DNA from 4 places in the Paenibacillus sp. FSL H7-0323 genome. Region 1 is predicted to be linked to each of the others. Evidence: riboswitches for the same ligand, from Rfam matches in the RefSeq annotation. Region 1 holds a riboswitch; each other region holds the start of a gene.
The links. Region 1 has a riboswitch for cyclic di-GMP ahead of MHH89_RS21315 (NPCBM/NEW2 domain-containing protein). Riboswitches for the same ligand answer to the same signal wherever they lie in the genome.

Region 2: it holds a riboswitch for cyclic di-GMP, as region 1 does, so the genes downstream of both, MHH89_RS24495 (choice-of-anchor A family protein) here and MHH89_RS21315 (NPCBM/NEW2 domain-containing protein) in region 1, are expected to answer to the same signal.
Region 3: it holds a riboswitch for cyclic di-GMP, as region 1 does, so the genes downstream of both, MHH89_RS25270 (transglutaminase-like domain-containing protein) here and MHH89_RS21315 (NPCBM/NEW2 domain-containing protein) in region 1, are expected to answer to the same signal.
Region 4: it holds a riboswitch for cyclic di-GMP, as region 1 does, so the genes downstream of both, MHH89_RS01895 (DUF6612 family protein) here and MHH89_RS21315 (NPCBM/NEW2 domain-containing protein) in region 1, are expected to answer to the same signal.

Annotation. Positions count from the first base shown of each region.
Region 1 is NZ_JBBODB010000001.1:4,717,573-4,725,846, reverse strand. It holds gene MHH89_RS21325 (EAL domain-containing protein) at 1-634, shown strand, start outside; gene MHH89_RS21320 (hypothetical protein) at 751-1,317, shown strand; cyclic di-GMP riboswitch class I at 1,475-1,561, shown strand; gene MHH89_RS21315 (NPCBM/NEW2 domain-containing protein) at 1,819-7,632, shown strand; gene MHH89_RS21310 (response regulator) at 7,877-8,274, shown strand, end outside.
Region 2 is NZ_JBBODB010000001.1:5,436,826-5,445,099, forward strand. It holds gene MHH89_RS24470 (hypothetical protein) at 211-594, shown strand; gene MHH89_RS24475 (hypothetical protein) at 810-1,289, opposite strand; gene MHH89_RS24480 (DUF3221 domain-containing protein) at 1,638-1,982, opposite strand; gene MHH89_RS24485 (ASCH domain-containing protein) at 2,334-2,747, shown strand; gene MHH89_RS24490 (hypothetical protein) at 2,947-3,339, opposite strand; cyclic di-GMP riboswitch class I at 3,834-3,924, shown strand; gene MHH89_RS24495 (choice-of-anchor A family protein) at 4,033-6,324, shown strand; gene MHH89_RS24500 (alpha/beta hydrolase) at 6,472-7,407, shown strand; gene MHH89_RS24505 (NusG domain II-containing protein) at 8,227-8,274, shown strand, end outside.
Region 3 is NZ_JBBODB010000001.1:5,617,816-5,626,089, reverse strand. It holds rRNA gene MHH89_RS25280 (23S ribosomal RNA) at 1-1,758, opposite strand, end outside; rRNA gene MHH89_RS25275 (16S ribosomal RNA) at 1,991-3,548, opposite strand; gene MHH89_RS25270 (transglutaminase-like domain-containing protein) at 3,916-4,725, opposite strand; cyclic di-GMP riboswitch class I at 4,739-4,819, opposite strand; cyclic di-GMP riboswitch class I at 4,894-4,976, opposite strand; gene MHH89_RS25265 (class D sortase) at 5,090-5,755, opposite strand; gene MHH89_RS25260 (GtrA family protein) at 5,858-6,265, opposite strand; gene MHH89_RS25255 (glycosyltransferase family 2 protein) at 6,252-7,232, opposite strand; gene MHH89_RS25250 (phospholipid carrier-dependent glycosyltransferase) at 7,330-8,274, opposite strand, start outside.
Region 4 is NZ_JBBODB010000001.1:386,388-394,661, reverse strand. It holds gene MHH89_RS01915 (NAD(P)/FAD-dependent oxidoreductase) at 1-773, opposite strand, end outside; gene MHH89_RS01910 (FprA family A-type flavoprotein) at 790-2,028, opposite strand; gene MHH89_RS01905 (CapA family protein) at 2,298-3,314, shown strand; gene MHH89_RS01900 (NADH-dependent flavin oxidoreductase) at 3,393-4,496, opposite strand; gene MHH89_RS01895 (DUF6612 family protein) at 4,669-5,517, opposite strand; cyclic di-GMP riboswitch class I at 5,635-5,726, opposite strand; gene MHH89_RS01890 (RNA polymerase sigma factor) at 5,930-6,448, shown strand; gene MHH89_RS01885 (DUF4179 domain-containing protein) at 6,432-8,045, shown strand; gene MHH89_RS01880 (Cof-type HAD-IIB family hydrolase) at 8,198-8,274, opposite strand, start outside.

The DNA.
Region 1 (8,274 bases):
TTTTGCATACGAGCTCCTATCCAGATTTAAAAAAGAAGACGGATCTCTTATCTATCCTAATGAGATTTTTGCGGCGGCACGGAATCGTGGGCGTTTATATGCTTTAGACCGGTTATGTAGAATGACGGCTGTAAAATATGCTGCACCCTTAAATAAAAAAACGTTTATTAATTTTATCCCAACGTCGATCTACGCTCCAGAGTTCTGCTTAAGATCAACCGTTGAACTGGCCAATCAATTAGGCGTCGATCCTTCTCTTTTTGTCTTTGAAGTTGTTGAGACGGAGAAAGTGGATGATCTCGCTCATTTGAAAGCTATTTTGACATATTACAAGGATCGGGGATTTGAATACGCTTTAGATGATGTTGGTGAGGGCTTCAGCACGATCGAGATGTTATTGGAGCTTAAACCCCATTACATGAAGCTGGATATGAAATATGTTCAGGGTGTGTCCAGCGATCTGAACAAACAGAAAATAGCAAAGCAATTTTTAGAAAAAGCTTTAGAAATCCAATCCGTTCCTTTAGCAGAAGGTGTGGAGTTTAGAGAGGACTTTGAATGGCTTAAGCAGAGTGGTTATCAGTTGTTTCAGGGTTATTTATTTGGAAAGCCTGATCCTATTCCCAAACAGTAATCCTAATGAGTATATATCCGTCCAGAGGATGAGATGAATTTCAGGTCAGAGTCTGAGTACAGCCAACCCCCGGGGTTGTATAATTTAGGTAATTTGAAAAGGGGGACGGGATGGATATGAAATGGCATCAATTTGTAACGCGCTGGGCAGATTCTAGGGGCTTTGATGGACGAGAGATTGATTATCAATGGCCTTCTCCCTCATTTCCGGTCATCAGTATTCGCAGTAATCTAGGGCGATACTCAGGTCAAGCGTATGGTCGTGGAGGTAAACCCCGTGTGAAGACAGCCGTTGGATTAATCGCTATTGGAGATGTAGCTGTCGGATTGATTTCCATAGGTGCGATAAGCGTGGGCGTATTATCCTTAGGAGCAATATCACTGGGAATGTGGTTAGCGATCGGAGCAATAGCACTTAGCTGGCTTGGCTTCGCAGTGGGAGCGATTGCGATTGCAGGCGTGGCTGTAGGAGCGATCGCAATCGCGGAAAAAGCGTTGGGGGCCATCGCCATAGGGGATACGGCGTTTGGTGCGATAGCGATAGGCAGGATCGCTGGGGGTGCCATAGCTATCGGACAATGGGCATATGGTGTAATCGCAGTTGGCGAACATGGTTTCGGATTAATTCCCGTCACGGGCGATGTGTGGAATTGGTTCCGGGGTTTGTTTGGATCGGAGAGTTAAGTAGACCTACAGTCCTAAAGGATGCCCTTCTCTTCCGGGATAGTCGATAAATAATATCTATCACATAAGAAAAACTAATTGCAATTACCTATACTCATTTCATACCAATTAATCATGCGATCCGATCTAGGCTTATGTTACTCTTTGAATGTATTCGAAACTTCATAGGCAAACCTATGGAAATGTAGGGACGCAAAGCTAAAGGGACTAAGGTTATCATAACTATTGTCAGCCAGCTGCCAAAGAGTGTGTAACGCTTTTTGTTAAAATATAAGAAAGTATAAGTTATACACCTATACTTAATATCTTATATTTCTCGCTTAAACGCTTACCGTCCTTATAGGACGCCGAAGGCGTTTATGCTTGTTAAGGTTTAATAAAAATTAAGTCTTAATTTTTAGGCGACTTTATACGCAATCAAGCTACTCTTTTGGGGTAGTTTTTTTTATGCCCATTTTTGGGCACTGGAGAGATTCATATAACATCTGGGGGTAAGAAGAGATGAAGAAAATGATTGCGATCGCTACATCGGCGGCCATGTTGGCCAGTTTTTCAAGTGAGGCAGGTTATGCTTTAGCAAGTGAGGTAAGCAAGGTAAATGTAACAAAAACAGTGGCGCAAAGTAAGGTTAACTTATTAAGCAACGCTTCGGTTATTCCGTTTGAGCTGTACGGCAAGGATGCTCTAAATGCCTATAATGAGGTTTTTAGAATGAATCCAGCAAATATTAAATCCATCACAAATAACGGTGGCAACTACTCAGGCTCGCCTATAGCTAAGGCTATGGATGGGGATATGAGCACGCATTGGGAGACTGGCAAACCGAATAGTTCAACGTTTACGAATGAGGTTGTGTTTGTTTTCAATGAGTCCACTGAATTAAATAGAATGGTATACGCGGCTAGGCAATCCGGTGCGAAAGGTAAAGGTTTTGCTCAAGAATTTGAGATCTACGGCTCCACTACCGATGCGGGTGATTTTACGCTCGTGTCTTCTGGAGAATATACAGGCTCAACCGGTGATGTAGTGGAGATTCAGTTCGCACCTACGGCTTTTAAGAGACTTAAATTTGTCTTCAAAAAAGCGAACCAAGATTGGGCGAGTGCGGCTGAGTTTTCTTTTTATAAAGAGGATAGTGTTTCTGCTAAAATGAAAAATTTATTTACAGATGATACCTTGAGCCAAGTTAGTGCTGCTTTTGATACGGCAGAGAAATTAACAGCTTTAGAGAATGAAGTGCAGGCACATCCACTGTATGCGCAGTTTAAAGAAGAGATAGAAAATGCAAAGATCCTTTTGGAGAACCATCAGGTAGAGGCAACGGCAGCCAAGGTTTCGAAGCTAAAAGGGTATGGAACAGCCTATGAAAATGCCTATAGCCAAGCTTATAGAATGCCGAATGCAAACGTATCAAAAGTAACGGTGAACGGTGGAAGCTACCCAGGTACGAAGCCTGAATATATGCTGGATGACCAGCCCACTACGCATTGGGAAACGAACAAAAACAATGATGCAAGCTTCACGAATGAAGTTGTGTTTGAACTAGCGCAAGCGGAAGTGCTGGACAGAGTAGCTTTTTTGGCTAGAGATAACCGCAAAGGATTCCCAGAGGCTTTTGAAATCTATGCATCAGAGACGAGTAAAGGAGAGACCTTCCAACTTGTATCTAGCGGAACCGCGATTAGTACCAATGACTTTCTGGAATTTAAATTCGAACCGACGAAGTTTAAAAGATTAAAATTTAAGTTCACAAAAGCTAATATCAACAGACCTTTTGCGGCTGAATTTAGATTTTATACAGAAGATAAAGTAAGCGAAGCTGTAAATGGTATTTTCACAGATGGAACGATGAGTGCAGTTGTGCCTGCTTATAATAGCGTCGAAGCAATCAACGAATTAGAAGAAGCGGCAAAAGTACATCCGCTCTATCCAATCCTGAAAGATTCTTTGGATTTAGCTAAGAAGCTAGTGAATGGTGAAGTTCAAACCGAAGGCACCATCATTGAGGCGGAACAACGTGGAGATATGAAAAAGCATGCGCAGGAAAACCTGAGAATTGGTTTTGGTACGAACAACCAGCCTACAGGTCTCGTTGCAATGCCTGGAGATACGATCAACGTTTATGTGGACGCAGCTTCTAACGATAAGCTACCTTCTTTAGTCTTTTCTCAACAAGAGGCCGCTTGGAATGTTTGGGCTAGAGGTGTGCAATTGCGTCCAGGTAAGAACATTATAACCGTTCCTGAATTTGCTACGAATAGTTATTATGCACATGAAGTGACTAAGGGCGGTACAGTGTATATCGTCAATCCATATACAGCTGAGGAACAAGGGAAAGCGCCATTGATTCGCTTCGAAGGTTTAGAAAAGATTCCTTTTATGACCAAGACCACGGATCCAGAACAATTCAAAACCTTCTTAATCACATACAAACAAAGACTGGACGAAGATAAAGCGGCTCATCCAAATGTTCAAGATCGTAAACTCATAGATGTGGTAGAAATGTCCAGCGATCATGTTATTTTCACAGGAACGGCGACGGAGGCGTACAACAAATATATTACGCAAGGAAATAACCCGCTGGACACCGTAACTGGGTATGACACCTGGATGAAGAGTATTTTTTCCTTCTATGGCTTGGATGGCAGTAGTGAGATTCATGATGCCAAGCTAATTCGTGAGAATATTCGCTTGATGCAGCCTTATGGTGCGATGTATGCAGCGGGAGATCATACAGGGATCCAACTTGGAACAGTAGGAACCATGTTAGGTGATTTTAACAAAGCCTATCCGGGCTGGGGACTGAATCACGAAATTGGGCATCGCTTGGCTATGGGTGAACGGGAATATGGCGAAGTAACTAATAATATGGTGTCTATGTTTATGTCTGTCGCAGCGAATTCGATAGATAATCGTATACCGTATGAATCAGATATCTATAAATATGTCCTCGAAGAAAATAAAGTGGTTATGAATCAGCAGGGCTTATTTGCACAACTCGGAGCCTATTGGCAGCTGGAGCTGGCACATCCGGGATACTGGACAGAGCTAACCAAGCTATATCGGGAGCGGAAGGTCACCCTTACCAACGGTGACAATTCCAAGCAGCAGTATTTGGTGGAGTTCTCCTCCGAAGTACTGGGATTAGATTTAAGCAGCTATTTTGCCAGACATGGCTTCACTGTGAATCCTGAGACAAAAGCGAAAGTAGCCAAGTATCCGGCACCGCAAAAGTTATGGTATTTAAATAACTCGGTGATTAATTATGAGGGAACTGGAATAGCGGATAAAAATCTGGCCATTAAGGTTAATATCACACCTAACACCACGGCTAGAACGAACACGTTAAGTTTCAGTATAGATAAAGAGCTTAAGCAAGACTTTTTAGGATATGAAGTGTATAGAAATGATGTGTTAGTTGGTTTTACAGGAACTGAGCAATTTGTGGATCAGAATGTAGATGTGAGTATCAACTATACGTACAAGATCGTCGGTTATGATAAAAAGCTGAACCCACTGAAGCCCGTACAGGTTAAAGCCTTTAAGCCAGCCTTGTCTGTTGAAGATCAGCTCACTTTAAAGCTTAATCAAACCTTTGATCCGATGAGCTATGTAAAAGCGGCTAACTATCTAGGAAATGATATTACTGCAGATGTCTCTCTGAAAGCCAATAACGTTGATGTAACGCAAAAAGGCAACTACGAAATTGTATATGAAGTGAAAAGCGAAGGGGTTACGGAAACGAAAACCACACAGGTTACGGTAACGAGCGACTACGCCTATATTTCCGATCTCAATGCCAAGTCAGTCGTTGTAGGCTGGGGTGAATTAAAGAAAGATAAAGCCGTTTCCGGAGGAATCATAACCCTTGTTCGCCAAGGGTTGGCTGCGACGTACGCGAAAGGGATTGGTGTTCATGCCAACTCTGAGGTAGTTTACGATATTGAAGGTAAGGGTTACGACTTCTTTGAAAGCTACATTGGGATTGATCAAGCCATGAAAGGGAAACCTTCCTCGGCTACTTTTGCAGTGTATGTGGATGGAGAACAGAAATTTGAGAGTGATGTTTTCCGGGCAGGAACAGAACATCAATTTGTGAAAATCCCTGTGACTGGCGCAAGAGAGGTGAAGCTGGTTACAACAGATGCTAAGGATGGCAATGCTTCAGACCATACGGTATGGGCGGATGCGAAGTTCTCGAATAATTCAAGCAAACCTACCATTACAGTACCGGAAGAGACAACCTTCGTTAAGCTGAACAGCGAATTTGATGTGTTGAGCGATGTAACAGCTTTTGATACGGAAGATGGTAACTTAATTGGAGCCGTTGAAGTGCATTCAAATGGATTCACATCAAGCAAAACAGGGACTTACAACGTCGAGTTTTCAGTTACAGACTCAGATGGGAACTCCGCTGTGCAGGCCAGAAAGATTGTTGTATACAGCGCTAGTAAATACCTGAGTGATATAGATTGGCAATCGGCAAAAACGGATTATAATGTGGTTCGAAAAGATAAGGCTAGCTCTAACAATCCGATTAAGCTGCTGGTAAATGGCGAGGTCAAAGAGTTCGCTAAGGGCTTAGGAACCCATGCCAGCTCTGAAATCGTGTATAATCTGGCAGGTGCAAACTATGAATATTTTGAAACGTATGTAGGGGTTGATAGAAATATCCCTGAGCAAAGCAACTCCAGTGTAATTTTCAAAATTTTTGCCGATGGGGCAGAGGTTTATAACAGCGGACTGATGAAATTTGGTACAGAAGCCAAGCTTGCGCGGATACCTGTTAAGGGTGTAAGTGAATTGAAGCTGGTGTTAGATAATGCAGGTAACGGAAATGCTTCAGATCACGGTGATTTTGCTGATGCGAAGTTTATGATCTTGAACAATACACCAGAGCTTACCATACCTAAATCTGTCTCAACCAAAGTGGGTCAAGCGATTGATATCAGTGAAAGCTATTCCGCAATGGATTCGGAAGACGGTGAATTGACGGCTCAAGTGAAGGTCACAGGTCAAGCGCAAGTTAAATTCAACCGGGCTGGAAAGTATCCAATCACTTACACAGTAACAGATAGTGATGGAAATACGACCACGAAGATTAGAACTATAGCCGTAGTAGACATGACGGACTTTACGTATCTGACGGATTACGACTGGAATTCTACTCAGAACAGCTATACTGCACCTTTGAAGGATAAATCTATTAGTGCAAATACGCTGAGATTAACAGATGAGAACAATCAGGTAGTGTCCTATGAAAGAGGAATTGGAGCGCACTCTAACTCGACGATTGTATACAATCTAAGCGACAAAAACGCGGACTATTTCACTTCCTATGTAGGTGTAGATAGACAAATGTACGGTTCTGTTGGTTCGGTGAGCTTTGAGGTGTTTGTCGATGGAGAGAAGAAATTCGATAGTGGGGTCATGGGTTCGAGAGATCCGCAGAAATTCATCGAATTGGATATTAATGAAGCAAAAGAACTGAAATTAGTCGTCACAGACGGGGGAAATGGCAACGGATCTGACCATGCTACATGGGGTGGAGCCAAACTACATTTCGCGAATGGAGATCACTTATTCACTAGAGATCTCGAACAGGCGATTGCAGCGGCTAAAGCAATTTCTCTAGAAGGCTTCACACCTGAGAGCATCGCGGCATTTACGTCCAGCCTCTCGATAGCAGAGACAGTGTTGGCTAACTCTTCTGTTACGCAAAGTGAAGTAGACGAAGCTGTAGCAGCGTTGCAACAAGCAACCGAAGGTTTGGTCCAAATAGATCTTACGCAAGTGATTACTGTGGCGGACCCGTATTTAAGTGCTTCGATCAAGACTACATTGGGCGTAACTGGAGAATTAACATTAGGTGATATGAATAACCTTACAATGTTAACTAGCGAAACCAGAAGAGCCAGATCCTTGGAAGGTTTGCAGTACGCGAAGAACCTAGAGACACTTGATATTACTGGAAATGAAATTACAGATTTCTCCCCATTACAAGGATTAACTAAACTAACGAGCTTATTGGCCGACCCACAAATGGTAGAGGTAGGAGAATTTAAGGGACCTGTAGTTGAAGTGGCCAATCTGGTGAAAGGGCTCGATGGCAGCAAAGTGATCCCTAATTCGGCTGGGGTAAGAAACACTAGAACATCTAAAGAAATTGTGTTTGATATGAAGGAATGGGCTGCTAATCCGGATGTGTTCACTATTGACCTATCAAACGAGGAGAAAGGAACTTACATGCTGGGGTTAACTTACCAAGTCGCAGGTAATCTCGTGCAAATCATTTCTTTTATTGATAATAATTAAATTCCCAAGAAAGCAGGCGGATTGTGGTCTCTATAACCATGGTTCGCCAGTTTTTAAATGAGGGGTTTTTATGTAAAAATATCCATTTTGTCATATGACAAAAGAAATGACAACGCTCACTATAAGCGGTGTAGTCTTTTAACTATACTTAATCAGAAATGCGCCAAATTTAAATGAATACTCCAATTGAAGCTTTTTATACAAAGAAGTAAATAATGTATGCGGTTTAGAGGGAGCTGTTTCTGTGAAAATCATCATTGTAGATGATCATCCTTTAGTTAGAAGAGGGCTGGCATCTGTCATTGCAATGCAATCGGATATGCAATTTGCCGGTGAAGCTACGAATGGTCCGGAAGCACTTGATGTGATTGAAGAGACAAAGCCAGACATTGTCCTCATTGATCTTAAGCTTGCTGATGAATCAGGACTGGATGTCATTAAGATAGCACGTACCCGCGGCATTGTTAGTAAATTCATACTGTTGACTTCCTCTGCGAGCAGAGAGGATTTTTTGAGGGCTGAAGAAGTATTGGTAGACGGATATGTTCTGAAAGAGGCACTGCCGGAGGAATTACTGTTTGCTATCCAGTTGGTGTACAAAGGGAGAAAATACTATGATCCTGGTCTAATGGAAGAAAAGAT
Region 2 (8,274 bases), 720 kb from region 1:
TTTTAAGTGATTACATTATCACTAATGCTATACCTATAAACACATTTATCCCAACTCAACAATAAGTGTGAATTTATATGTGAAAAATAATACATATATTTATGTTTCAAAAGAGTATATACTGGATTCACTATCAAGTTGTGATTACCAACTAGAATTTTTTTGGTGAGTTTAGATCACATCTTCTTATCATTTGGGGAGGTGTCTTATTTGGAAAAAACCCTTAATTATGTACAAGATTTTAAATTGCTTGAAGAACGAATTAATGCATTTATAAATTATGATTCATGCATTGAATACGTAGAAGGATCTGAAGAAGTTGTAGCTGGCGGGGCCTTTGCCTGGACCAAGTTAAAATCGGCGGAGAGCTATAAACAAGAGCACATTGATGCTGACTACGTAGAATTAGCAGAAAGGGTACGTACAGTACTGGAAAACGAACATAGTCCTAACATTGAAAAGTTTGAGCGTAGTTATGAGCTAGTAATGAATTATATCCGACAAGATACTTTTCTCTGGGTACCTGGTTTGAAAAATGTTATTGAGAGTATAAAATCTGAATTGGATTTGCAACAATTTTTTCTTAATCAATAGAAATAGTAAATTTAATGCGTCAATCATAAGTGGTGACTAGCTATTTCATAGGTATCTTATAAAAAGTTTAATTATATAAATTGAGAATGATACTTTTAATTCAATTAATTCTACATACAGTTTTCTTCCTTTGAATTTGGGAACAATACTAAAGCCTCCATTTATAACTCCATAAAAAAGCCCGTCAATTTTAATGGTTGGCGGGCTTTTTTTGTTTATTGAATTGTATACTCACTGACTTCAAAGGTTAGTATTTTATCAAATATTACGTACTCTTTGCGCTTGCTAAAAGGCCCTTTGTTGTTGGAATGCTTATTAATTCCATATGATCCTGCACCTCTTCCTGCATCACGAGCATCGTACCAGTTTAAGAATGCATCTACTTCAGCAATTGGTAGGTCGTATTCTTTTTCTGTTCCATTCACCAGAGTGATGGTAAGAATAGCTCGATCCCCTGATGGCTGCTCTGGAGTTGTTGTAGGTTTAGGCGTCACTGTTGGTATTGGGTCTTCTGAATAAGTGCCGAATATATCAAATTCGTATATACGAGCAGTAAAAGGGCTATAAGTATTAACGAATTCAATATATACAACACCTTTTAAATCAAGCGCATACTCAGCACCGGAGGTTACTCCAGGCGAATTATTAAACGGAATTTTCTTTAAAAGTTCTCTTTTACTATCAAGAAAGTTCATATAATAATATGAAGATGTCTCAGTCGACTTTAAATAAAACTTAGTAATATCAGCGCTATAGTAATTTGGAAATTAAGATTGATACGTTACCTTGTTTGATCGGTTTCGATAAAAATAATAATAATTCAGCAAATCTTTAGACGGGCTTCATACTTATTTAAGCTAAGAGGATTATAGTAATTACATAACCCCCTTATAATATAGATCTAGACCCTGCCGGAAGTTGGTGGGGTCACTTTTTTGCACAGAGTAATTTTATAAATATGGATTTCTCTTTAAATCTACTATAAAGAAGCGCCGTCCCTTTTGGAGACGCCGCTTCTTTATAGTAGATTCTATTCTTTTTGCTCAATTCTTGATTTTGGTGATCTTTTTGGCGGTAACTTGTGCAGGGAATGAATCATCACTTACTTCAAAAAACACTTTAATCTCATCGCCTTTTTTATATTTAGAAGGTGCAACTTTATTTACCCAAATGGCTTGAGAGTACTCATTAGATTCGAGAATCTCCTTATATTCCTTGTTCAAGTCTTCTTCTTTTAATTCAGAAATTACTAAAATTCTTTTATTTTCTACATCTATTGTGTGTACAATTCCTTTCAAAACTTCATTATTCTTACTACAGGCGGTGACGAATAACAAAAAAACAAAAATAAGAGTCCATTTAATAGTAGTACGTGGTTTTTGAATCATGGACCTTCCCCTCCAGTGGTTACGACATTAGTTTAAAATCGGTTGCACAGGCATAGCATTTAGTACATTACCAATATAAGAATAAACAGCAGCCTTTCCATTATGACGACCTTTATTGATTCTGGGGAGTTACAGGTGAATGCCTGTAGTATTGATATTTTCATAAGAACTTTTGTTTGTATATAATAAAAATAAATGTTCTTATTTTAGAGGCGATCAATGATGGAAATGAGTATCGACCAAACGGTTGGGATTATTTATCAGGTCAAGGTGAGCAAGATTACACAACGCGAGATCGAGATCCGTGGCATCCGTGACAAACGTCCAACATAAACAAAGGGGATAAATATCATGCGGTGTATAACAATACGGCAGCCTTGGGCGACCTTAATTGCTCTTGGTGAAAAAGAGTTTGAAACTCGTTCATGGAGAACAGCCTACCGCGGCGAGTTAGGCATCCATGCCGGAATGAGGATTGACAAAAAGATTTGTGAACAGGAACCGTACAAATCAGTATTGGCGAAACATGGCTATACAGCGAATAATTTGCCGACAGGAGCTATTATTGCTACAGGTCAGCTCGCGGGATGTTATGTGGTTACTCCAGAGGTGGATTTAAGGGAATGGATCAATGGGAATGAATATGATTTTGGCGACTATAGTGAAGGACGGTTTGCCTGGAAGCTTGAAGGGGTTCATCCATTAAGCCATCCAATTCCAGCTAAAGGTCGGCTAAGCTTGTGGGAGCACTCTAATCACTTCTGAACGGCGAACAATATTTTTAATGTAATTTTTATGTGCCTATCAGCTTTTTTTCAGGTTCGAGGTATATATTAGAGACACCAAACACCCCCCAGTGTTTTGTGGTATATCTCTCTCAGGTCTTGCCAACTCCCATGGTAAGGCCTATTTTTTTGTTCACTAATTGATCGGGGGGAGAGAGCGCAGCGGCTTCTATACAGCTTTACTTAATCTGGTACTGTTCTTCGTAACTCTTAAAAGATGAAATATCCAGCCCTAGGTATCTGCGCATATGGATGGCAGCCTGAGCCGCAACAATGTCATTCAACAGCAGCATTCGTTCATGATAGCCACGACATATATACTTGGCTTCAATTCCAGTATTAAGTCTGTTTTGCTCATACACCTTGATTCCCCGTCTTCTCATTTCTGCACGAACATCCCTTAGATCTGTTGTAGCTACTGCAGCAGCTGTTCCAAGCACCTCCAGATAAGGGGCGGGTGTTCGTAAGTGTGTAGATAAAATGGCGGAGTCCCGTTCGAAAGCTGATAAAATCATCGGAAGCAATAAATAAGATTTCACCAGCATGTTGTCCCTGCTTTCTGCTCTATGCATGAATCTCATCACCTCTAATAGGAACGTATATTCGTATTCTACCCCGATATTCCAAAAATAATCAATGGTATTTCTAAACAGCTTATCCAATGTGATTAAATTCACAACTAAATAACGAAGAATAAATTATATTAAAATTGTAATAATAAAAATTAATGTATCTAACGCACATAAAGGAGAATTATGATGGAAAAAGAGGGCAGCCTCCAGCGTGGATTGTTTTTTGGTTTAATTCTGAGTGTTCCCTTATGGATATCCATATTGGGCTATATACAGTTACTTTAAAATTTAATGAAAAACCTTATGCGAAGCGCCTTTAGGCGCTTTTTTTGTGTGGTACTAATGCGGGGAATTATCGAAAGGAATTGATTGACAATTGTGGGTGTCGGGAGCTAAACTGTTATTAATTCAAAAGTATTAAAAGTCATAGACTGTTATTGGATAGAATGCTTCAGCTACCAGTTCTGGACTTGCAGTGTAATACATATATATAGTCATGATAATAGCAAACCGTCTGAAAGGGCGGGACGCAAAGTCCAGGAGTCTAAAGTGTCTTAAAGGCACAATGACCGTCCGACTGCCATGAGAAGGGAATTTCACTTCTTTTTGGCGGTCTTTTTTGTTGTTAGGTCCTTTAGAGTTTCTGGTAATTATTCTGATTAATATAAATCATAGTTTTAGGAGGTGTGCCATTTGAAAAGAAGAATAAAACCGTTACTCTCGCTTGTATTAGCTGGGATTTTGACGGTAGGTAGTGGGCTTTCCTCATTGGGAGCTGGAGTTGCTGGAGCTAGTAGTTCTTCTACATTGGGAATTGCAGCGGTCTACAACGTGTTTATTCTAGGGGATATAACAACAGTTTCGGATACGGAAGGAAGGTTTGCTGCTGGAGGTAACGTTAACTTAACCAACTATAGTGTTGGAGATAGGTTGACCGCTGCAGAGGTTTCCCTGACTGACACACTTGTTGTTGGAGGGAATCTTACTTTCAACGGAGGTACTGTTTATGGGAATATCGTGCACGGGGGAGATTTTTCAGGGAATGTAACGCTCCTCAAGGGTGGTACAAAAAGACAGGGGAGTACGATTGACTTTTCAGCCGTAGGTCAGTCTTTGAAGGACAAATCAGCAGAACTTGCAGCATTGCCGGCGAATGGAACAACAGTGTACCAATATGGCAGCCTTACCTTGACAGGTACAGATCCTGCGGTCAATGTTTTTAATGTTTCAGGAGATAACGTCTCTAATACCTACGGAATTACAATAAATGTTCCTTCAGGATCTACTGCAATTATTAATATTGATGGTTCTAACGTAAAAATGAAAAACTTCGGATTTCTACCTAATAACGTGTTGAACAGCAAGAAAATTTTGCTTAACTTTAGCCAAGCTGCGTATCTTGATATGGCAGGCATAGGTGTAATGGGAAGCATACTTGCCCCCTATGCTCATGTTGATTTTATTAATGGTCAGATTAACGGTACTTTAGTGGCGGCTTCACTCAAAGGTACTGGTGGTGGTGAATTTCACCACTATCCATACGATGGTGATGAACCCGGACCAACGCCGACACCAACGCCGACACCAACGCCGACAGTGACGCCAACACCGACGCCGACACCAACGCCGACAGTGACGCCGACACCAACAGTGACACCAACGCCGACGCCGACAGTGACACCAACGCCGACACCGACGCCAACACCATGTCCGACGCCGACAGTGACACCAACGCCGACGCCGACACCAACGCCGACAGTGACGCCAACACCGACACCAACGCCGACAGTGACGCCAACACCGACACCAACGCCGACAGTGACGCCAACACCGACACCAACACCAACACCGACGCCGACGCCAACGCCGACGCCAACGCCGACAGTGACACCGACGCCAACAGTGACACCAACGCCGACAGTGACGCCAACACCGACACCAACGCCGACAGTGACGCCAACACCGACACCAACACCGACACCAACGCCGACAGTGACACCAACACCAACGCCGACGCCGACAGTGACACCAACGCCGACGCCGACAGTGACACCAACGCCGACGCCAACACCAACGCCAACACCGACGCCGACAGTGACACCAACGCCGACGCCGACAGTGACACCAACGCCGACGCCGACAGTGACACCAACGCCGACGCCGACAGTGACACCAACGCCGACGCCGACAGTGACACCAACGCCGACGCCGACAGTGACACCAACGCCGACACCAACGCCGACAGTGACACCGACACCAACGCCGACAGTGACACCAACGCCAACGCCAACACCGACACCAACGCCGACAGTGACGCCAACACCGACACCAACGCCGACAGTGACGCCAACACCGACGCCAACGCCGACGGTAACACCTGAGGCAACGCCGACGCCAACGCCATCGCCGACGGTAACGCCTGAGGCAACACCAACACCGACGGTAACGCCTGAGGCAACACCGACACCGACGGTAACACCTGAGGCAACACCAACACCGACGGTAACACCAGAGGTAACACCAACACCAACGGTAACACCAGAGGTAACACCAACACCAACACCAACACCAACACCAACACCAACACCAACACCAACACCAACGTCGACACCAGAGACTTCGGTGTTCCCGACACCAACGCCATCATCCGTAATTGGCACTATAGTTCTTGCAGAAGATCCCGTGCCGCTTGGGCCTGTAGCTTCGCCGACACCAGCGCCAGTACCAACACCGTCGAATAGCACAGAAGTACTTGTTGATGATGATGAGATCCCATTAGGTCCGGTACCGGCAGTGACACCAACGCCAACACCAACACCTGATGAAATCATCGTAGTGGACGATACGATCCCATTAGGTAAGCCACCTGTGAAGGAATTGCCAAAAACGGGTGAATCAAGTCCTGCACCTTACTATGTAGCAGGTTTAGGTTTTGCACTTATCGGATTATTAATGAGAACCAAGTTCTCCAAAAAGAATAAATAATAAAGGGTAGAGCAACATAGAGTCGCTTTCGGGGGGTGTCCCGATGGCGGCTCTATTTGTATGTCATGATTGCGATAGTTTGGTGCATTCTAAGTAGATGGTATACTCTTGTTGCAAAAGAAATGAAGAGGGGATGGCGAAGGCGAATTGATATGGTTCATTATTAGCGCTGTAATCATCATAGGGATTCTAATCTATGTGGGATTTTTCTTCTATGGTATTGCTATTAAACGAGCGCCAAAGGTATTTCTAAGTAATAATCCTAATCTGAAGGCTGATCCTCCGGTTGCCGGAGCTTCTTGGGGGGAGGGGAAGGATTGGGTCTCTCGCCAGAGCTTCGAGAATATTGAGATCGTATCTGCAGATGGACTTAAACTAAGAGGTTACTTACTCCAATCTAATCGTGCTGCGGGACGCACAGCCATTCTAGCCCATGGTTATTCAGGTAAAGCAAAGGATATGGGGGCGTACGCCAAAATCTACTACGAGAACTTAGGCTTTAACATCCTAATTCCCGATGCAAGAGGGCATGGAGATAGCGCAGGGGATTACATTGGTTTTGGTTGGCCGGAACGAAAAGATTATTTGCAATGGATTGAATACATGATTAAAAAGACTGGGCCCAGTGCTCAAATTGTGCTTCACGGTGTCTCTATGGGTGGTGCTACAGTGCTAATGACCTCAGGGGAAGATCTTCCGCCGCAGGTAAAAGCTATTGTTGCGGACTGCGCTTATACCTCAGTAAAAGCACAATTATCTTACCAACTACGACGAATGTATCGCTTGCCAAGTTTCCCTTTCGTTCAAAGTGCAAGTCTAATCACCCGCTTGAAGGCGGGGTATGGCTTTGGTGAAGCCTCTGCATTAAAACAAGTGCGGAAAGCGAAGGCTCCGATTCTTTTTATTCATGGGGATGCGGATAACTTTGTACCTTTTGCTATGATGAATGAATTGTATGAGGCATGCCAGAGTCCAAAAGAGAGGCTCATAGTACCGCAAGCGGGGCATGGATTGTCTTATGATACGGATAAGGCGGGGTATATAGATGTAGTAACAGCTTTTGTAAGTCGATATGTAAAATAAGTCCTGAACGTAGACAGCGCCCGATATCCGCTAGGTAGCGGTTATCGGGCGCCTATATTTTTCCACACATGACGTAGTCCTTGAATAAGGATCGTACCGTCATGCTTTCTCGTTATATTCATCCCCCGCCGTTCGTGAGTAACGGGTGTCTTAATTCCTTGTTATTTCCAGCAGCCGTGTGGCGAGAATAATCCTTCCAATACGACAAAAGCCCTACCTCTCTTTTGCCCTTGCGGCTCCATTGACCGCGCCAGTGTGAATCGGAATGCTATATTTCGAATTTAATCTCATAAAAAGGAAGAGTACTGCAAGAAAACATAAAGCCTCTTTGTCCAAAATGCCGATGTGTATAATAGTCGGCCTGACATCTTCTTGGTGGGGATATTCAATATATCGAAAAACAAATACCATATAAATATAACACACTATTGTTTAAAAGGCAAATATAATAATGAATTCCAAGATAAGGTTTATTTGATTCTAGAGAGGAACAAACCTCGATAAGGGGCGCTTAGATTTTGAAAGTAACTTAAATTGGGTTAATTGTGAATTATTCCGGAAAAGCTAGTAAACCAGAGGAGATGGGCGATCTCGGTGCAAATGGGCTAAAATGTAAGTTGGATATTTTTGCAAACGCTACAAACTTCAACTGAAAATGCCAGAGACGAATGGGTTGTGTCTGCTGGGGTTATTTTGCGTGCCTATTTTGTGAACAGCTCTCTAAAACTGACAATAAACTCCAACATTGATTGAAGGATTGAGGGTAGACCGTTATAATTAATAAGTCTGGATTTTAATTAAAAAATAAGGGAGATTTTTATGAAACGCGCAGATGTGTGGCTGATTTCCATCGTATTGATTGCTGCG
Region 3 (8,274 bases), 900 kb from region 1:
GGGGCACCCCTTCTCCCGAAGTTACGGGGTCATTTTGCCGAGTTCCTTAACGAGAGTTCTTCCGCGCGCCTTAGAATTCTCTTCTCGCCTACCTGTGTCGGTTTGCGGTACGGGCACCTTCTCCTGGCTAGAGGCTTTTCTTGGCAGTGTGAGATCATGACCTTCGCTACTACAATTTTCGCTCCCCATCACAGCCCAGCCTTATCGATGTGCGGATTTGCCTACACATCAGCCTCACTGCTTAGACGGACATCCATCAGTCCGCGTCACTACCCTCCTGCGTCACCCCATCGCTCATAGCGGATTACGGTGGTACAGTAATTTCAAACTGTTGTCCTTCGACTACGCCTTTCGGCCTCGCCTTAGGTCCCGACTTACCCTGAGCGGACGAGCCTTCCTCAGGAAACCTTGGGCTTTCGGCGGATCAGATTCTCACTGATCTTTTCGTTACTCATACGGCATTCTCACTTGTGTAGTGTCCAGCGCTCTTTTCAGTACACCTTCAACCCCTACACAACGCTCCCCTACCCCAGATACATAGTATCTAGCCATAGCTTCGGTGGTGTGTTTAGCCCCGTTACATTTTCGGCGCAGAGTCACTCGACCAGTGAGCTATTACGCACTCTTTCAATGGTGGCTGCTTCTAAGCCAACATCCTGGTTGTCTGTGCAACTCCACATCCTTTCCCACTTAACACACACTTGGGGACCTTAGCTGATGGTCTGGGCTGTTTCCCTTTTGACAATGGATCTTAGCACTCACTGTCTGACTCCCGGCAATAAGTATATGGCATTCGGAGTTTGACTGAGCTTGGTAATCCTTGCGGACCCCGCACCCAATCAGTGCTCTACCTCCACTACTCTTATACCGAGGCTAGCCCTAAAGCTATTTCGGGGAGAACCAGCTATCTCCGAGTTCGATTGGAATTTCTCCGCTACCCCCACCTCATCCCCGCACTTTTCAACGTACGTGGGTTCGGGCCTCCAGTGCGTGTTACCGCACCTTCACCCTGGACAGGGGTAGATCACACGGTTTCGGGTCTACGTCCACATACTAATTCGCCCTATTCAGACTCGCTTTCGCTGCGGCTCCACCTTCTCGGCTTAACCTTGCATGTTAAACGTAACTCGCCGGTTCATTCTACAAAAGGCACGCCATCACCCATTAATAGGGCTCTGACTTTTTGTAAGCACACGGTTTCAGGTTCTATTTCACTCCCCTTCCGGGGTGCTTTTCACCTTTCCCTCACGGTACTGTTTCACTATCGGTCGCCAGGTAGTATTTAGCCTTAGCAGATGGTCCTGCTGGATTCATACGGGGTTTCACGTGCCCCGCACTACTCGGGATCCGTCTCGGAGAGAACACAGTTTGGGCTACAGGGCTTTTACCTCTATCGCGGGCCTTTCCAGACCTCTTCACCTACCATATTCCTTTGTAACTCCATGTGAGACGTCCCACAACCCCTAAGAGCAAGCTCTTAGGTTTAGGCTGTTCCGCGTTCGCTCGCCGCTACTGACGGAATCACTATTGTTTTCTCTTCCTCAGGGTACTTAGATGTTTCAGTTCCCCTGGTCTGCCTCTACATACCCTATGTATTCAGGTATGAGTAACTGCGAATTACCACAGCTGGGTTTCCCCATTCGGACACCCCCGGATCAAAGCTTGCTTACAGCTCCCCGAGGCAGTTTCGTTGTTCGCCACGTCCTTCGTCGGCTCCTGGCGCCTAGGCATCCTCCGTGTGCTCTTATTAGCTTAACCTTGATTCTTCCGAAGAAAAATCTCACTAATAACATTTACTTGTTTACACAAGTTGCTAAAAGATGTTCTAAAACGCAAATTCGTTTCGGTATCCAGTTTTCAAGGATCAAGTCTTACTTGAGAGCTTAAACTCTCAAAACTGAGCAACGAGTGAGTAACAGGCCTAAACCTGAGTTTTGGAAGCTTAGCTTCCGATTTGAATGTTCTCATTGCAGAGAACGATTCTCCATAGAAAGGAGGTGATCCAGCCGCACCTTCCGATACGGCTACCTTGTTACGACTTCACCCCAATCATCTACCCCACCTTCGGCGGCTGGCTCCCTTGCGGGTTACCCCACCGACTTCGGGTGTTGTAAACTCTCGTGGTGTGACGGGCGGTGTGTACAAGACCCGGGAACGTATTCACCGCGGCATGCTGATCCGCGATTACTAGCAATTCCGACTTCATGCAGGCGAGTTGCAGCCTGCAATCCGAACTGAGACCGGCTTTGATGGGATTGGCTCCACCTCGCGGCTTCGCTTCCCGTTGTACCTACCATTGTAGTACGTGTGTAGCCCAGGTCATAAGGGGCATGATGATTTGACGTCATCCCCACCTTCCTCCGGTTTGTCATAAGCAGTCACTCTAGAGTGCCCAGCATTACCTGCTGGCAACTAAAGTTAAGGGTTGCGCTCGTTGCGGGACTTAACCCAACATCTCACGACACGAGCTGACGACAACCATGCACCACCTGTCTCCTCTGTCCCGAAGGCCGCCACTATCTCTAATGGATTCAGAGGGATGTCAAGACCTGGTAAGGTTCTTCGCGTTGCTTCGAATTAAACCACATACTCCACTGCTTGTGCGGGTCCCCGTCAATTCCTTTGAGTTTCAGTCTTGCGACCGTACTCCCCAGGCGGAGTGCTTACTGTGTTAACTTCGGCACCAAGGGTATCGAAACCCCTAACACCTAGCACTCATCGTTTACGGCGTGGACTACCAGGGTATCTAATCCTGTTTGCTCCCCACGCTTTCGCGCCTCAGCGTCAGTTACAGCCCAGAAAGTCGCCTTCGCCACTGGTGTTCCTCCACATATCTACGCATTTCACCGCTACACGTGGAATTCCACTTTCCTCTTCTGTACTCAAGCCACCCAGTTTCCAGTGCGACCTCAGGTTGAGCCCAAGGTTTAAACACCAGACTTAAATAGCCGCCTGCGCGCGCTTTACGCCCAATAATTCCGGACAACGCTTGCCCCCTACGTATTACCGCGGCTGCTGGCACGTAGTTAGCCGGGGCTTTCTTCTCAGGTACCGTCACTCCGGTAGCAGTTACTCTACCGGACGTTCTTCCCTGGCAACAGAGCTTTACGATCCGAAAACCTTCATCACTCACGCGGCGTTGCTCCGTCAGGCTTTCGCCCATTGCGGAAGATTCCCTACTGCTGCCTCCCGTAGGAGTCTGGGCCGTGTCTCAGTCCCAGTGTGGCCGTTCACCCTCTCAGGTCGGCTACGCATCGTCGCCTTGGTGGGCCGTTACCCCACCAACTAGCTAATGCGCCGCAGGCCCATCCCTCAGTGACAGATTGCTCCGTCTTTCATTCTTCTCTCAGGAGAAAAAAGAAATTATCCGGTATTAGCTACCGTTTCCGGTAGTTATCCCAGTCTGAAGGGCAGGTTGCCTACGTGTTACTCACCCGTCCGCCGCTAAGTTGTTTTGAAAGCAAGCTTTCAAAACAACTCCGCTCGACTTGCATGTATTAGGCACGCCGCCAGCGTTCGTCCTGAGCCAGGATCAAACTCTCCAATTAGTATTGAAAAGAGCGATATGCTCATTTTGAAACATCTGACGAGAAAATTAATTCTCTAATTTTGGATTTCACTTACGTGATTTCCCACTCACTCGTTGTTCAGTTTTCAAAGATCAAGTTCTCGTTGGCGCCGTTTAATGTCTCAGCAGCAACTCTTATAATATATCATGTTGTTTTCAGAAATGCAAGCTTTATTTTTCGAAGCTTTTTATCAGCCTCGTCTATATCGCCTGTACGCTGTCTAACAACGCTTACCTATAATACCCCAACTATTAATAGAAAAGCAACCCCTAATATAAAAATAAACAACTAGCTTAATAATTAAGCTAGTTGTTTATTTAATAGAGTTATGTTTCTAGCGACGAACTTAATAGTATTTTGCCGCAGTATATTTGCTTGAGGCTTTAATTAAATCGGTTTTCTTATCACTCTTTGCAAGTCCTGCATCCACTGTAGTATCAATGGTAACCCACTTCCCATTAAGCAACACTTCGTTCCATGCATGATATTGCGTAACGTAGCTTGTATTCCCCATTACCAACTTAGCAGGAACATCTACACTCCGCAGCATTGCGGCAAAAAGAGAAGCGTAATCATAGCAAATCCCTTTTTTAGTAGTCAATGTCTTATCGATGCTTGGAATATAATCAGTAGTTACACTATTAGCAAGAGAGTAATCATATTGTACATTCGCAACTACATAGTTATAGATCGCTTTAACTTTCTCTTCGTCTGTTGTTTTGCCTTGTACTAATTGTTTAGCTTTGACAATCGCTTTATCAGAAGAACTCCATTTCACATTCTGTACGGAGCCCAAATATACGGAATTCGAGTCACTCATGGTTACGTCTACTACTTCGGAATATAATGCTTTGTATTTATTACCGGTTGTGTTCTCCAGAACAGAAACCTTATAAGTCCCATTTCCTTGTTGCAAAGGGAAGTCCTCAGCTTGTCCAGAAGCATACAAGTTATATGTATAGCTGCTGTTATCTTTGGTGATCATGAGTTTGATTCTTTTATCTTTCGGAATATCATAGTTAATACCAATAACACCTTGAGCCACTTTGGATGTAATCAACCAGCTGGCATCTGCACTTGCAGCTTGAGCTGTACTTACCGGAACTGAAGTCATTAGGACGAACAACGCCACCAGCATAAAATAAACCTTTTTCACGGATAAAACTCCTTTCGGTAGCTGGCTGCCATCCTTTCGGGAAGGCCCTTTAGCTTTGCGTCCCTACCTTTCGATAGGTTTGCCGTTATCGTATAAGCTCTATCTGTTCTAGCTTTACTAGATATAATTGATAGAATCCATTTGAAACAAACAAAAAAAGCCTCTTCATTCGGTAGCTGGCTGCCATCCTTTCGGGAAAAGGCCCTTTAGCTTTGCGTCCCTACCTTTCGGAAGGTTTGCCGTTATCGTGTTTAGCTTTCATAGTATAATACTATCATATTTATAATTGTGAACAAGACCTAATTTACTAGATTACCCATTATTTTATAAATATCTCCCGGTATTTGTGTTTTCTTGTCATTCACTATTCTCCTTTTGTTAATTTGGCATGAACAATCAGACGATGCGTTGGATTCACTAGCGGATCACATGTAATCAGAGTAAGAATCTTATCCTTGTCATTCCCGTCAAGAACGGAGACATCACTCGGATCTACAACAGAAATATCGTATACCTCATAGTTAAACACCTGATCACTAGTCTTTACCGTGATAACATCCCCCACAACAACCTCATTCAATCTGTTAAACAAACGACCCGTAGTTCGAGCCCGATGCGCCGCGATTGCAGCATTCCCGATCTCTCCAAGGGGTGCCGTTTCTTTCATATGGGCTGCAGCATGTTTCATATTAGCTTTTGTAGCCCCTTCTAATACAGGCAGCTTCAAATCAATCTTATCGATTTCAATTAGTGCGATTACTTTGCCACCGACTTCAATCTCCGGTTCAGGCTTTTCTGTCTCTTGGAGTTGGGGCTGTGCCTGGGCATCCAGAACCGATTCCTCTGCTAACAGCTGAGTAACTTCAGCATACCTGCTCCTCAGATCTGACTGGGGAGTACTATCGGCAGTGCTTAGTTCAGCCGTTTCTAATAACTTCTCCTGCTGCCTGTCGTTGTACCATTCGTTAGCTGTCGGATATAACATAATAAGTATCCCAGCCAGTATGAGTAGATAGGAGAATTTACGCAATGTTATTCACCTCCGTATATTGTTTCTATGGTTATATACAAATCAAGCAGAAACAGCTACTTGCCTTTAAGCATAGCAACTCCTTCTGCCTGAAATTAATGTTTAAAATACCCATTTACGACTTCCAAAGAAATTGATGATCACCGTGATAAAGGTAACCAGCACCTTCGAGATCAAGACTTGAATACCTAGTTTGTCTGTCAACAGATGCATTAGCAGCAGTGATATTCCGAGCACTACCAGATTCAGCACGATAAACTTGACCAGCTGCACGCGGTCGAAGCCTTCTTTATTCCCCCGGTTGCGATCACGAAAGGTTACTTTTTTATTCAAAATAAAGCTATTCGCCGTGCCTGCACTATAGGAGATCACCTGCGCCAATGCGTATACCATCCCTAGTGAATTCAACAATGTAAAAATCACAAAATCAATAAGCGTATTGAGCAAACCTACGGCATTAAATTTGAGGAACTGTATGAATGCAGCGCGCAAGTTCTTATCTGACATCATTGTGGTCCTTCCGGCGGTCCAGTTGTTCTTCGTTCTGGTAGCCTTTAGTCTCACTAACAATATATAGCGGTCTATCTTTAGACTCGTCATAAATCCGTCCGATATACTCCCCAATCACACCCAACAGCATCAGAACAATACCGTTAAAGAGCAGATTGACACCTACAATGGAAGCCCAGCCCGGAACCGTCCAGGAGGTGAAAAATATCCTTTGGAACAAGACGAAAAATAAATAGAGAAAGCTAGAAAATGAAAGAAAGAATCCAATATACGTAGCAATCTTAAGCGGCTTATGTGAAAAAGAGGTGATGCCATCTAACGCAAAACGAATCATTTTCTTCAGCGGATATTTGGTTTCTCCAGCAAAACGTTCTTCCCTTTCATATTCCACCATAGTCTGCTTGAAGCCAACCCAGCTCACCAAACCTCTGACATAGCGGTTCTTTTCTTTAAGTCCCCGCAGGACATCACATACCTTACGGTCAATAAGACGGAAATCGCCTGTATCCGTAGGAATATCTACACTTGTCATACTGCTGAGCAGGCGGTAAAAAAGCTTCGCGGTGACCTTTTTGAACATCGTTTCTCCGTGGCGCTTCAGGCGTTTCGCATATACAACGTCGTAGCCCTCTTTCCACTTCTCGATCATTTGCAGAATGACCTCCGGAGGATCCTGAAGATCAGCGTCAATAACAACAACCGCTTGACCTTCGGCATAGTCCATGCCAGCTGTAATCGCTACCTGATGTCCGAAATTACGCGAGAAGTCAATCAGCTTGACATGCTCGTCTCGTTCACAGATCTCCCGAATCATCTGGGCGGAACGATCACGACTGCCGTCATTGACGAAGACCAGCTCATAAGTATCGCCGCACTCGTCCATTACTTTTTTCAAACGTTCATAAGTATGGCTAATTACTTGCTCCTCATTGAACATGGGTACAATCACACTATATCTGGCTTTCACCTTTATTCCTCCTACAAGCTTTTTGGAGCGTTACATCCATCTACACTTCATAATAACGCTGCATGCATAAACTTATTTTATAGATTTTTATTAAATCCTAGAAAACCCAAGTTGGGAACCAACGCAGCATATCTTTCACGTAATCTCCACTGACCTGCATCCCTGACAGTACCGGGTAGAAAGCGATAAAGAGCAGCAAAGCAACGGCTACATAGACATACTGTACGTAACGGGCCTCAGGGAATTTACTATCCAGCAACTTCATTATATATACAATACCAAGAATCATAAATGGAACCATAGCAAAATAATGGTAAATAAATGTTTCTCTTGGGACAAGCATCCACGGAACATATTGCGAGAAGAAGGCAATCCAAATCATGTAGAGATTCTTATCTTTACGTTTCAGCGTAATCCACAGTGTTGCCAACATCGCAAAAATACCCGTCCACCAGATAAGCGGATTCCCCATAGTCACTATACTGCTGACCTGACCTTCCGGCAAACCTTCACCGCCGCTAAAGAACCAGACCGGTCTCTTCATAAACGGCCATTGCCACCATGAGGAAGCAAAAGGATGTGTAGCTACAAGCTGGCTGTGGTAGTTGTACATATTCTTTTGGGAATCAATCAAACCTTTTATAGTGAAGCCCTCTGCTGATGCAGATAACCCCGGCACAAAAGATAAGCTATAAATAATTACTGGAATAATTACAAAGAACCCGATACAACTAGCCAACGTAATAATAGTCTTTTTCCAAAAAGAATCTACTGCTTCACGACAGGTGCCCAGCAATTCCTTGTCTTTAATCTTCCCCTCTGCCAGCAGGCGTCCGGAGGCTTGGTATTCTCTGTAGCGTTCAAAAAGGGAGATAGCCAGCATAATGGCCAGCCCTGCTCCTCCATAGAGCACAATCCATTTCGAAGCTACGCCGATTCCGAAGAATAAGCCAGACCAGAATAACGGAATTAATGTTTTTCTTAAAGGCTGCTTGTAGAAATTCATTGTGTAATACCGCTGCATAAAATAGAACATCAACAT
Region 4 (8,274 bases), 4.3 Mb from region 1:
ATAATGCCCTGCCGGACTTGAATATTCGAGCCACTTACCAGTTTCGTATTCGGTACAATACCAATAGAGTAGACTACATGGTCACAGGAAAAATGAGATTGGTCGTGCAGCGTAATTCCGGTAACATACTCAGTTCCTGTTATAGACGCTACATCAGCTCGAAGAATAACCTTCACACCTGCTTGTTCAAGGTTCTCTTTAAGGAGCTGTGAGGATTTCTCATCAAGCTGTCTGCCCATCAACCGGTGAAAAGCTTCGATCACCGTTACCTGATATCCCGCTTCATGCAGCGCCCAAGCGGTTTCGATTCCCTGCACTCCCCCACCGATTACGGCTACATGGCTGCCATCCTGCAGGTTTTCTTTCAATCTGTCCGCGTCGTTCATATCCCGGAGGGTATGAACATTGTTCAGGGCGAAGCCCTCAAGGGAGAGTGCACGATTCTTCGCTCCCATACACAATAAAAGCTTATGATAAGAAACACTCTGCCCATCTTCTGTCACAACTATTTGCCGGTCCGGGTGGACAGAACGGATTCGGGTCGAGGTTTTTACGGAGATACGGTTATCGCGGTACCATTTTTCCTTTTTAATCAGCACCTTCTCACTGTGCAGGTCGGTAAACAGCCCTTTGGTCAGCTTAATCCGGTTATAGGGCAGTTGACTTTCCTCCCCGAGGATCGAAATTTCCGATTCTGCGTCTTGATCACGGATGGCTTTGGCGGCATGGACGGCGGCTACTCCTCCGCCAACAATAACGTAATGTTTTGTCATCCTATGTTCCTCCTCCCTAAAATGAACTCAGCAGCAAATCCGAAACAAATTCAGCCGCATTTTTAATTTTTTGAACTTTCTCAGGCTCTTTCGGGGAAAATCTGATTCGTACAGGGAACTCTACATGTGTCATCCCCGTGGTTTTAATAACCTCAGATGTGCTTTGCACCGTCATGTTTGTTCCATTCAGATAATCCTGAATGACTTCAATGGCTTCACCACTCCAGCCGTAGGAGCCAAAGGCTGCAGCAAGTTTACCTTCCAGATTCATATTGTGCAATTCTTTCAGAATGTTCTCCAGGTTCCCAATCATGTCCGCGTATTTAGTGGAGCTGCCAATAAAGACCGCGTCCGCTGACGTTATGCTGTTCAGAATATCAGTGGCACTACTTTTATCTGCATCCCAGACCTCTGTCTCTATATTATTTTCCTGCAAGCAATCCTGTATGATTTTGGCCATCTTCTTGGTACTGTTTTTGATGGTGGTATATACGATGGTTGCCTTTTTTCCTTGCGTCGTTTCACGGCTCAATGTGGCGTACATCCCGATATATTTACGTATGTCCTTCCGGATCACAAATCCATGGGAAGGAGCGATCATCCGGATCTCAAGATCCTTAACAGCCTCTAACAGGGTTCTTACATATCTTCTGTGAGGATGAATAATTGCTGCGTAATAGCCCTCGAAATCTTCCGTAATATCAAACCCGGCTTCATCGCTGAATAGATTCTCCACCGCAACATGCGTGCTGAAAATATCACAAGGAAATAAGATTTGATCTTCGATACAATAGGTGATCATCGTTTCTGCGGTATGGAGATACGGTGTTTCTTTAAACAGCAGCGTTTTCCCGCCAATATCCAGCTTATCTCCGTCTTTAACCACCAGGAAGTTCCGGCTATGAAGCTTGTACATTTCCTGCAATTCGGGAACAGCAATCTCGGTGCATACGATCGTGGCATTTGCAGCCTTGGCAGCGAGAGCTGCCAGTCCACCAGAGTGATCAGGCTCTGTATGATTAATTACAATGTAATGGATATCTAGAAGATCAATCATTTCACCCAGACACTCGGCATATTCACGTCCGAATTCCATATCTACGGTATCAATGACAGTTGGCTTACCTGTTTTTAATAAATAAGAATTATAGGTAGTTCCTTTTGCCAGAATCAGGCGGTGAAATGGAACCGGGCGGTTATCGATTTTGCCTATCCAGTAAGTATCCTCGGCGATTTTTTTGAATTGTGTACTCATTTCTTTAACCTCCAATGTTTGATTGATAATGTTTATCAACAACCTTATTTTATTATGGCTGCCAAACAAAAAAGAGGATTTGAATCAAATTATAAAAGTTTGAAAAAAATGAATACCTTAAATTTAGACGATCTAAATAAAGTGATTATGCGTTGAGTCACATTTTAAATAAAAAGCCACACAAATGTTTGCACTTCGCCTTAAAGAAAGAATAACCCATAACAACTTTATGCCATATCCTAATGAAAATAATAAAAAGGTGGATATCCATGACTGAAATACAAATAGCTGCTGTGGGAGATCTAATGGTCAAACGTTATATTATTTCGGATGCTAAACAGCCTGACGGAACCTATTCGTTCAGCCCCCTGTTTGCAAAAGTAGCTCCTTATCTGAAACAGGCTGATTTAACGATTGGCAATCTCGAAACCACCTTTGCTGGAAGTGGCCCCGAATGCCGGAAAAGTCCCCGATCAGGCGGTCCGATATTCAAATGTCCAGACGAACTGGCCCCTGCACTTAAGGAAGCCGGATTCGACGTATTAGTAACGGCCAACAATCATTGCATGGATTATGGTGCCCCGGGTCTGGTTCGGACGTTACGAGTTCTGGACCGTAATGGAATCGACCACACGGGAACAGCTAAATCATTAGAAGAATCCAAGAGAACGCTTATTAAAAACGTCAAAGGAATTACGATTGGCATCCTCTCCTACACAGCAGGAACCAACCGAATTCCTGTACCAGTGAGTAAGCCATGGCTGGTTAACCGGATATCTACGCCCAAGATCATTCGGGAGATTCGAGATTTAAAAAAGAAAGTCGATCTAGTCTTGCTTTATCTGCATTTCGGAAGCGAATATCGTTACACTCCAAACAAGAGGCAAAAAGAGCTGGTCAATCTCTTCTTTAAAAATGGCGCCGACATCATACTGGGGTCTCACCCACATGTTCTTCAACCGTTAGCGCTTCGTGGAAAAAAACAATTCGTTATTTACTCATTGGGGAATTTTGTTTCGACTAAACTAATGAATATTCCTTATACACAAAGCGGTATCATTCTTACGCTTAAAATAAAGAAGGATGAAAAAGGACACACGAGTATAACTAACGTAGGTTACATCCCGACTTGTGTAGATCGAAGAATAAAAAGCGGCAGGAAAATTACAGAGATCATCCCCATCCGCGACGCATTAAAGAGAAGCGACACCGACATAAAAACAGAACGGCGAAATCTCATGAATCGAATGTTGAAACATACGACAACAATCTTAAAGAGGGAATAGAGTCGTTACAGAAAAATAACGTTCCGCGGAATTTACCGCGGAACGTTATAGATTTAGACCTCAAAACTGTGTTTGGGTTTAGCGTAAACGATCAGGCATCATTAATTTAAGGAATTCTAGAATACCATTCTCTACTACAAGTTCTTCTCTATCTTGATCAGCAAGTACTCTTCTGATGAGATCTTCTTTACCCTCCAGCACTTTACTTGTCCAATGAGGATCAATGATAAGAGATCGTCCTACTGCTACTAATTCAGCATTTGTCAACGTGTCCTCTGCGTCCTGTTTGGTACGGATATCTCCTACCCCAATTAAAGGTACACGGCCATTGATTTTCTCATGTACATATTGCAGGATTGATTTTTCTTTAAAATCTTCTGATGCAGATACTTTCTTAAAATCCCCTAATGAAATATGCAGATAATCCAGCTTTTTATCAGCTAATTTATCAATAAGATAAAAGGTATCGGTGATTTTAATTCCAGGCTCTTCATATTCTTCTGGAGAAAAACGATACCCGACAATAAAATCCTTAACCTTTGAATTGTCAACGACAGCAATAACTGCATCCACTAATTGGTTAATGAAATTAAATCTTTTCTCTAAGCTTCCGCCCCATTGATCTTCACGACGGTTGGAGTGTGGAGAGAAGAATTGTTGGATTAAATATGTGTTTGCTCCATGAATTTCTACCCCGTCAAATCCAGCTTGAATAGCACGTTGAGTCGCTTTTTTAAAATCCTCAATTACACCGAAAATTTCATCTTCTGTTAATGCTCTTGGAATTTCTGCATTCGGGCGTTCGGCAGCAATGGCGCTGGAGGAAACGGGTTGTACGCCACGCAATATTTTTGAATCTGTCATTCTTCCTGCATGGAATAGCTGTAAAATAGCCTTTGTTCCATTTCGTTTAATAGTAGATGCTAATCGGCTGAGGCTAGGAATAAATTCATCGGAGGAAACACTAAGTTCACCTTCCCATCCTTTTCCACCCTCTTGTACATTTGCTGCCGCAGTGATGACCGCACCTACTTCGCCCGTTCTTAGCGAATAGTATTTCAATTCATCTTGTGTTACTACACCGTCATAAAAGCTCATTCGCGTGGTCATTGGAGCCATAACCACTCGGTTTTTTAATGTCAGCCCTCTGCGAAAAGTTAATGCTGTGTCTAGTGCTATCATCTTTTTCCCAACTTTCATTAAATTATATTTAGATAAATTATTATATACATGCGCATACATATAAATTACAGCAATGATTTATTCTTGTCAACTAATAAAGAACTGCTGTTGGATACAACAAAAAGCGCTGTTCATTGGAACAGCGCTTTTTGCTCGATATGAATGGTCCTTATTATTCTAGTTCGGCCGGTTTTACAATGGCTGCACCTTTATTATTTTTGGAATATTTAGCTTCGATTTTCGTGGTGTATGTATCTTTGGCTCCATCACTTACCAGTACATAACTCAGATCGACTGTCAGCTTTTCCGTTTGCCAGGTCTTAGTATTGACGAATAATTTCCACGTTACGCTTTTGGGTTGAACTGTCTCTCCATCCCAAAGGTTCTCCTGGTCATAGAGTTTGATTATCCCCTTAGCTGCTGTCGGATCGGTTACCGTGAATTGTAAGACTGTTTGTGCGCCAGCAGTGCTGACTTTCATGGATTTTTTATAACTTTTGACCGAATCAAGCATGGAAACAGGATCGTATTGGCCTTTAGAGTAAAAGGCATCCCATTCCGTTTTCTCCAGTCCAAGCCAATATTGTGCATCAGGATCGATTGGCTCCCCGTCATCGTCGTAACCTTCATCTTCAGATTCATCGATCAGTTCACTTCCGTCTACAAGATAGTAAAACTCCTTGTCATTGGCATATAGACTGTACGATGTTTCTAAAAGACTACTAGCGACAGTGCCTGCTGCGGCAAAATTCGGCAGACGGTTGATATCCAGCTTCAGAGTGTTGGTGTTGCTGATACGCACCCCGCCGCTTTGAATATCCTGTTTTTTGGTCACATCCAGATGGAAATTCTTTATTGCTTTGGAGGCTGCCGTTACTTTGCTGATCATCTGATCCGCGGTTACTACTGTTGAGGTAGCTGCAGACACTACTCCTGGATTAGACATCCATCCGATCGTTCCGGACAGCAATAAAGCACCTACTGCCAAACTAGTACCTATTGTTTTGAAAAAACTGTTCATGTACTTCCCCTTTCGGCCCCTTGCGATAATGTAACGCCGTATAGGTCGAAATAATAAAAGAGCTCAAAATAGACTACATATTCTTAGAGCTATCCTTTATGCTTCATAAGACATCCCTATGGCGGCCTGGCGATCATTTCCTTCTGTCGAAAGGTTTTAGACCCATGGCTTTGTGTCATCATCTTTCGATGATTTTACCTTTAACGCGGACATTCAATTAGTTTTAATAGATTACGGACGCATGTCCCACCGCTAATTTTATCATGGTTATAATTACCTGTAAACGACTTATCTTCCATTCGAATTCGCTATGATACTCAGAAGAAATACTACAATCAAAATGAAAAATGAACGATTACATACGCTTATAAGTCTTATTAATGAGAACAGCAAAGACAGGGGGTGCAGCAAAATGAGTGACCGGGAAATTTTCGAGCTCTATAAAGAACAAGTATATTATTTTTGTTACTACTTAATGAAAAATCAGGCAGATGCGGAGGATATTACCCAAGAGGTATTTGTAAAAGTTATCTTAGCGGATAAGTCGAAGGTAAGAAACTTGAAAGCTTGGATTTTACGAATTGCTTCGAATGAGTGCAACAGTGTGATCAAAAGGCGTAAGACGGGGTGGATGAAAGAAGTACGTAATTATTTATTATCCAGGTCTGAGGAATCAAACCCTGTAGAAAAACGTTTGGATCGACAGGAAACTAAAAAAGAATTACAAGGGTTATACAGTCAGCTTCCTGACAAAATCAGAATGGTAGTAGTCCTTCGTTTTATAAACGAATTGACTGTACCCGAGATCTCTAAAGTTATGAGCATACCCGAAGGAACTGTAAAATCCAGACTGAACAAGGGACTTAAAATACTAAATAGAATGGGTGGAACCCAACTAAAGGAGCTGAATAGTAATGAGTCTCTATATTGAAAAAGATAAACATATTCCCCGACCGGATTATGATTTGATGTGGACTGCCATAGAACAAGAAGCTTATAAACGTCAAAGAAATCTGCATGCCTCCCAGAATACTCCTAGGTCTAATAAAAAGGTTATTCCTATCAGTATTGTCTTCTCTTGCCTCTTACTTGTAGCCATTCCTGTATTCGCTAGTATGACGATTAATTGGGATAAAATTGGTGGTCGAAGTGTGAGCAATGCATTAAATAACGGCATCGGTCAACAGTATAATCTTCAAACTTCCAGTTCAGGAGTAACAATGAATTTGAACGGTGTTGTAACTGATGGAGAAAAAATGAAAATGCTGTTATCACTTGATACTAAATCTGATCTATCCAAATATACTGGATTTGCTACAGAGGAAAACATCATGACTAGTGAATCCGGTGCCAAGGCAAAGGTATACGGTTATTTAGAATACGATCCTGAAAGCCAGAAACTCATTGGAGTATATGAGACACCCGATACATTAAAGGATGATAAAAAGGACTACAGGTTTGAAGCACGGAATCTCATTTTTTACAGTGATCGGAATATTCCCTTACAATCTAATCATCAAGCAGGGGATACTATCAATACTGGAGTTAAGCAATATCCAAGCATTCAAATCGAATCCGTTCGATATGTTTCCAATCAAACCATTATCCGTTACAAAGTCGCTGCATCACCATCTGACTTAGGACGGGGTAACCCACATTTGGTAGTTAGTACTGGTAGTCAAGAGAATGAAGCAATTCCAACCATCATGCCTAACGAAGGATCGGATTTATTTATTGAACAGGTTTTCAATATAACTGAATCAGATTGGAAGGAAGCTAGTCTTCATTTTAGTTACATTGAAGAAGCGAAACGATTTTCAGGTACGTGGAAGTTCGATTTTAAAGCAGATGGACAAAAAGCAAGTGAGGCGATTTACACTAAGAAACTGTATAACAGTCCTGAATTTCAAGAAAAGACCGGCATAACCTTAGATCAGCTAGTGGTTACCCCTTTAGATATCCAAATTCTAATAGATGAAAATGATTCGCTTAAAAAAGGAATTGTCCACTATAATACCGCTCAGTTGGTTATAGGTGATCAAACAATCACTGGGGGTTGGAATTTGAAAGGAGATCATTCCGAAAGCTACCAGCATTTATTTCAATTCGAATCTCCGGAATGGTATAACGACTGGTCCGATGTTCCAATGAAACTTATATTAAAGGATGCTGTCATTGAGAAACGTGATACTACTAAGAATTGGATCACTATAAACAAACCTAAAGAAGAAAAGCAGTTCACTTCACTTGATGTCGATGGGTTAAAAATTGAATTCACTTACTATACTGAGGGCGAAAATTTGATTGTCGAATCAACATCCAAATCTTCTGGCTTCAAAAGCGTTAACCAAACTACGTTACGGATTAATGGCAAAGAAGTGGTGCCTGAAATTACACCTAAGGGCATGATATCTACAGGAACTAATATTGATAGCTACAAAGATATCCCTTTCGACGAAAAAATCGAACTGAACCCTGGAATCTATAAATATAGCGATCCTAGCCGGAACGAGGAAATTAAACTTTAATGCAGGAAGTTAATCTATGTCCCGCCCTTTCTAGTTAATCCTAAGGGCGGGTTATTTATGGATAAAATCATTTCTGTTTATGTATCTCTTTTATTTCCTTCACAACAAAAAAAGCATAGAACGGACTCAAGTCCGCTTTATGCTTTCCATTATTAAGATAAACAATATTTAACCAGCGCATCTCGCACACCATGCTCGTTGTTAGACCCCGTGACAGCATTCGCTGCCG